2 regions of the Paenibacillus sp. FSL P2-0121 genome follow, and region 2 is predicted to be linked to the other one. Evidence: riboswitches for the same ligand, from Rfam matches in the RefSeq annotation. Region 2 holds a riboswitch; the other holds the start of a gene.
The links. Region 2 has a riboswitch for glycine ahead of MKY54_RS30330 (amino acid permease). Riboswitches for the same ligand answer to the same signal wherever they lie in the genome.
Positions count from the first base shown of each region.

Region 1: another riboswitch for glycine. It lies ahead of gcvT (glycine cleavage system aminomethyltransferase GcvT); the one in region 2 lies ahead of MKY54_RS30330 (amino acid permease).

Region 1 is NZ_CP150245.1:6,425,256-6,428,684, reverse strand. Features, by position in the region: gene gcvPA (aminomethyl-transferring glycine dehydrogenase subunit GcvPA) at 1-362, opposite strand, end outside; gene gcvT (glycine cleavage system aminomethyltransferase GcvT) at 469-1,581, opposite strand; glycine riboswitch at 1,768-1,866, opposite strand; gene gcvH (glycine cleavage system protein GcvH) at 2,093-2,485, shown strand; gene MKY54_RS28450 (flagellar motor protein MotB) at 2,914-3,429, opposite strand, start outside.
Region 2 is NZ_CP150245.1:6,868,266-6,871,694, reverse strand. Features, by position in the region: gene MKY54_RS30340 (carbohydrate ABC transporter permease) at 1-534, opposite strand, end outside; gene MKY54_RS30335 (ABC transporter permease subunit) at 547-1,485, opposite strand; glycine riboswitch at 1,837-1,919, shown strand; gene MKY54_RS30330 (amino acid permease) at 2,067-3,429, shown strand, end outside.

The DNA.
Region 1 (3,429 bases), 440 kb from region 2:
TAGGATTGGAATTCGAAGATCGCTTGCAGCTCACCTTGGCTGATCTCCGGTTGGTAAGGAGTGTAGGCAGTGTAGAATTCAGAACGGGAAATGACATGGTTGATGACCACAGGGATGTGATGATCGTATAATCCGGCACCGAGGAAGCTGGCGTGAGAATCAAAGTCGGCATTTTGGTCAGCCAAACCTTTCATGTGGCGCAGCAGGGCGTATTCATCGAGTGGTTCAGACATCGGCATAGTGCCTTGGTAACGTACCGCTTCAGGAATATCGGAGAACAGCTCATCTATAGACTGAATCCCGACGGCCTCCATCATCTCTACGCGGTCCTGTTCTGTCATGGGCAGATAACGGTGCTTCATTAAGGTTTCACTCCTTGGCTTTTTTAAAATATAAGAAAGTACAATTTTGACGCTATACTTTATCCTTCTATTTCTCGCTTAAAAGCTCACCGTCCTTATATGGACGCTAAAGGCGTTTATACTTGTAAAAAGGGGCCTTAATCACTACAGCCTTAAGCTGCTTACCGCGTATCTCTACGTAAACCTCTGTGCCTATTTCACTGTAAGCAGTATCAATCAAAGCCAACCCCAGGTTACGTTTCAGCGTAGGGGACTGTGTTCCGGTTGTGACCTCACCAATCTTAACCCCATCTGCCCAGACAGGATAATGGGAGCGTGGAATGCCTCGATCAATCATTTCTAGGCCGACAAGGCGACGGGGAATGCCAGCTTCTTTTTGCTGTATTAGTGCATCGCGTCCGATAAAGTCTATTTTGTCCAGCTTCACGAAGAACTGTACTCCTGCTTCAAGCGGGGTGATATCAGCAGATAGCTCCTGACCGTACAGTGGTAATTTTGCCTCAAAACGCAGGGTATCCCGTGCACCCAGTCCAGCAGGTGTTAATCCGTGGGGCGCGCCTGCTGCAAGCAGTCCGTTCCATAACGTTTCTGCACCTTCCTGCGGAGCGTAGATCTCGAAGCCATCTTCACCGGTATAACCCGTACGGGAGATAAGTACCTCTACACCGCAAACGGTAGCGCGTTCGATGAAATGGAAAGGCTTGAGTGCTGAAATAGGAGCATCAGTAACTTCCGCGAGAATGGTCTCTGCCAGAGGACCCTGCAAGGCGAGCAAAAGCGTCTCGTCAGAGACATTAGTGAGCGTGACTTCGCCGAATTCAGAGGTCAAATGCTCTTGCAGCCATTGGAAGTCTTTGTCGATGTTGGAGGCATTAACGACGAGCATATAATGCCCTTCGCTTAGGCGATACACGAGTAGGTCGTCGACAACTCCGCCATTTGGATAACAGAGCAGCGTATATTGCGCCGCACCATCTGTGAGGCGGCTGACATCATTGGTTGTCATTTTTTGCAAAAAGTCTTCTGCACCGCTCCCAATCACCATGAATTCACCCATATGCGAGACATCGAACAGCCCAGCCTGCTGGCGAACGGCTTCGTGCTCTTTCACGATACCTGTAAACTGTACTGGCAGCTCCCAGCCACCGAAGTCAATGCACCTGGACTCCGCATAAGCGGAATAGAGATCATAAAAAGGTGTTCTTCTCAAAGCATCCATGTCGTCACTCCCCTTGATCTGATTACATACGAAAAAAGGACAGGCAGAAGCAATCATGCATAAATGCACAAATCGCTTTCTGCTCTGTCCTTTGTACCTGAGAGTTACCCTGCCGTAACTAGCTTGCAGGTTTCCCCGTTGGTGATCTGACGCATCTAGCCTTGCGTCTGATGCTCTCCAGAGATACGTCCGACAAAGGTCCTTTTGCCTGAGAGATTCACCCCTGTTAGGGCTTACTCCTTCGGCGCCGTCTTCAAGTGAGACAGTCTCTCCCTATGCCATCATCCGCAATTATATTTCTTCGAGAAACGGTTATTGTCTATAAAAAGACGACAACGTCATTTCTTCTTGTATGTCTCCATTAAACGGGTATAGTCGGGCGCTGTCAACAAGAAAACGTCGAAAAAATGACAAATTTAAATTTCCTGTTAGTAATATTGACATTGTGAGCCGGGATAACTTAGGCTATAACTAAATTTAGAACTCCAAATTGGAAATGAGGCGGCTTGAAATGAGTGAAGTATTAGACAACCTTCTTTACAGCGAAGAGCATGAATGGGCACAGCAAGTAGAAGGGCGAGTAGTACGTGTTGGGATTACGGACCATGCTCAGCATTTATTAGGCGACATCGTATTTGTTGAGTTTCCTGAGGTAGGATCGACCATTTCGGCCGGTGACAGCGTAGGCAGTATCGAATCCGTTAAGACGGTATCGGAGTTGTATTCGCCCGTCTCTGGGACGGTTACCAAGGTGAATGATGGATTAGAAGCTAGTCCGGAGCTTATCAATGATCAGCCGTATGGCGGGGGTTGGATTTTTGAGATTGAAGTTGATGGAGAGTATGCTGATGCTGTAAAAGGTCTGTTAGATGCAGCTGGTTATAGCGCGTTAGTTGCTGAATAATTGGAAATCGGGGACGGAAAATAGTCTGATCAAGTGTGATATTTTTAGCAGCAAGTTTCTGTGATTCGGGGACTTTCTGTTTGTGTTTCTTATGTGGATTGTGCGAGTATTCGTAAACCCAATCGAGTGGTTTGAGGGTCTAGTGGAGTATGGAATTAGGGAAAACCTCCCTCATTTTAGACGATTATAGCGTGAGAGTTAGGGTTTTAGGAAATTCCTCCCTAATCATCTCGGTAAAACCACTATTTCAGACTAAAAAGAGTAATAATCAGGGGGAAATTCCCTCATTCCGCGATTGGATACGATAATAGGTGAATAATCAGGGAGGTTTTCCCTAATTAAATTGGATGAAGCCCCTTGTAAGCTCAATGTGGTAATTGCAAAGGCCCCTGCCGCCGAACTTAGCTCTGAGCGCAAGCAACTATATTTTATTCCACCTCTTGAAGCTGTCGAAGTACAATGATCTCTACGCGTCGATTTTTCTGTTTGCCTGCTACCGTAGTATTATCTGCTGTTGGTCGGGTATCGGCATAACCTGCATATTGAAAAGTGTCCGGGTTCAGTCCTTCATTATCTAAGAAAAAGCGCAGCACAGAAAGCGCACGAGCACCCGATAGCTCCCAATTGTCGTTATAACGTGAAGCTGATGACACTGGTGTATTATCCGTATGTCCTTCAATGCTGATCGTTGCTCCGATATCTTTGAATAAGCCAGACAACTGCTGAAGAGCAGGAAGGGCTGGTGACTTCACATCTGCTTTACCCACATCAAAAAGAAAACGGTCGCTGAGCGTGATTTCTATGCCCTGCGGTTTGTCGGCTACAAATATTTGTTCACCGAGATTATTCTCCTCCACATAGTGGGTGATCACACCCATTAACTCAGCAAGCTTCGCCTCTTGTTCTCGAAAAGCCAACTCCCGTGCTGAAGGTGTTTCATTCTC
Region 2 (3,429 bases):
GCCGTCAATTTGTGCACTTTCCAGCAATTCATGTGGGATGGACTTGAAGAAATTACGTAGCAGATACATATTGAATACATTTATTGAATAAGGCAAAATCAATGCTGCCAACGAATCCTTCAGGCCGAAAAATTGTGTGGTCACTAAATACCACGGCAACATACCGCTGTTAAACAGCAGAGTAAAGTAAGCGAAGAACGCCAGTTTATTACGGTGCTTAAAATCTTTTACGGAAATGACGTAGGCAAAGCATGCTGTTATCGACACCGATAGTAGTGTGCCAAATATTGTCGTAAACAATGTTATCTTGTAGGCTTTTAAGATCATAAAATCAAGATTAGAAAATACATAACGGTAAGTATCCAATGAGAAATGACGTGGAATAATCGAAAAACCTTGCATAGTGATCGCCATTTCATCAGACAGTGAACCGGAAATCGCTAAAACAATCGGGAACAAGCAGAATAGTGCAAATATTGCTGAGCAGACATAAAAGGCTATATTAGTTAACTTATCAGCATTTGATCGTTTCAAATAGACACCCCCTTAAAATAATGTGGAATCTTTGTCGTACCAGCTTGTAATCTTGTTAGCGATAATAACAAGGAAGAAGCCAAAAACAGATTGATATAACGAAATCGCCGACGCAAACGCCATCTCACCATTTCTTACGCCGCTGCGATAAACAAATACATCGATCAGATCCGTGAAGGGTAACAAAATCGGGTTCATATTCGTCAAGCCGATAATCATATTTAGGTTACCGCGCAGCATATTGCCGACCGATAATAGAAACAAAATAATGATGGTCGGTTTAAGCATAGGAATTGTAATTTTAAAAATTTGCTGAAGTTTACTGGCGCCATCTACCTCGGCGGCTTCATACATGGAGGAATCAAAGCCAGTCAACACACCAAAATAAATAATGGAGTTATAACCTGTACTTTGCCAAATCACCACAATGACCAGAATCGGAATCCAAATCCACGGCGTAGCATAAAAATCATAAGTTGAACCGGTGATGCTTTTAATAATCTGATTTAGAAAGCCTGTTTCATTATTCAAAATTGCATTTAGAATGGAGCCAATAACCATCCAAGACATAAAAAACGGAAAAAACATAATGCTTTGATTAACTTTGACGAATCGGCGACTAGAAATTTCATTGAGCATAATAGCAATCGCTACCGCGAAGATGGTGCCAAATACAAAAAATAAAATATTGAACATTATCGTATTAAATGTCGCCCGCATTGCAGTATCAAAATTGTTAAAGAAAAATTGAAAGTTTTTAAAGATGGGATCTGCCCATGGGCTGTTAAAAATACCTCCGTCAAAGCGATATTCCTTAAACACTAAAATCGACCCTGCCATTGGCAAGTAGGAAAAGGCCAACAGCGCTAATATGCCGGGCAGTGCCATCATATAAAGAAGCCCGTCTTTTTTGAGTGCGCTCATAAACCTATTGCTTGTTTTTTGTCTCAAATAAATTCCCCCTCACTTAGTTGCCATGCATAACAAGCTGCCTGTACTCCTCTAATAAAACGCTTTCAAAAGCTAAATGAAATACGTACTCCAAATAGTAATCTTTTGGGCCTTAAAGTAAATCGCAATTAGAGGAGAAGCTTTTAAAAACGAGCATTTTACCCTCGTTTAGGCTATTAATTTCTCGCATTTTTATTAAAAATCCGTATTATGTGTTTAAATCCAGCGGTAATTAATGTTATTGACAAAATATTTGACAATGATTAGTATTGAAAAATATTAAAAATGAAGTTAGCGGCATAACAATTAAATAATTCGCAAGCTATGATTGCTATGGATCACACTATAGCAGGAGCAGCTTCTGGAGAGACCGTGGGGGATTCCCCCGGCGCCGAAGGGTTCACAATCTCAGGCAAAAGGACAGAAGAGTACTAGATAATTCATTTGTTATTCTGATCATCGTCAGAGTAAAGGAATGTATTTTATTTATTATTCTTAGACCTAAGAGATTGGAGCGTATCCAATCTCTTTTTTGTTATCATTTTTACTTGTACATTTTTTCACATAAGGGGGAGTTTGAAATGGCAGTACAAGAATTAAAGAGAGATTTAGAGAATCGGCATGTTCAGCTCATTGCGATTGGTGGAACCATCGGTACCGGATTATTTTTAGGATCAGGTAAAGCTATACAGCTGGCAGGACCATCCATCATTTTTGCTTATTTAATCGTGGGTATCGCTATTTTTTTTGTGATGAGGGCATTAGGAGAACTTCTGTTGTCTAAAGCAGGTTATCAATCTTTTACAGACATTGCCGAAGACTATCTTGGACCGCGGGCGGCGTTTGTAACCGGATGGACCTATTGGTTTTGTTGGATCATGACGGCTATGGCCGATATTATAGCTGTTGGGGTCTATGTACAATATTGGTTTGATATCCCGCAATGGATACCCGCAGTCATTTGTTTGATTATTTTATTAGGGCTCAATTTATTAACGGTAAAAAGCTTTGGCGAATTGGAATTTTGGTTTGCTTTAATTAAGGTAATCACTATTCTCGCATTGATTGCTATCGGGGTAGTCTTACTGGTGATTGGATTCAAAACAACTACCGGAACGGTTGCGCTCAGTAATATTTGGGCACATGGGGGAGTATTTCCAAACGGGATTTCAGGGTTCCTGCTTTCATTTCAAATGGTTGTGTTTGCTTTTGTGGGTGTGGAATTGGTAGGCGTATCGGCAGCAGAGACCTCCAATCCAGAAAAAACTATCCCATCGGCGATTAATAAAATACCTTTACGAATTCTATTTTTCTACGTGGGTGCTATTATTGCCTTATTATGCATCAACGCTTGGACAGAACTAAACCCGGCAGAAAGTCCTTTTGTTAAAACATTTAGTTTAGTGGGGATTCCGATTGCCGCGGGGGTTATTAACTTCGTTGTATTAACTTCAGCTGCGTCCGCTTGTAATAGCGGGATGTTCTCAACAAGCCGGATTCTATACAATTTAAGCAGAAATGACCAGGCTCCAGCCAACTTTGCAAAGCTTAATAAAAATCATGTACCAAGTAATGCTTTATTCATATCCACGCTTGTCTTATCTGTAGGCGCTTTGTTGAGTAAGCTGATTCCGGAGACGGCTTTTGGCATCGTGACAACAATTAGTGCCATTTGTTTCATCTGGGTTTGGGGCGTCGTTCTAATTTGCCATTTGCGATATAAAAAGACGAAGCCGGAATTGCAGGCCAAATCAAAATTCAAAGCACCGTTTACACCCTTTGTGAATTATGTTGTTCTAGCTTTGTTTGCAATCATACTCATAATTATGCTATTTGCTGATGAAACTCGTCCGGCCTTATTGTTGACGCCTTTATGGTTTATATTATTATTTGTTTTGTATTCGATAAATAGAAGAAAGAGGGAAAGAATAACGCCTGATCCAA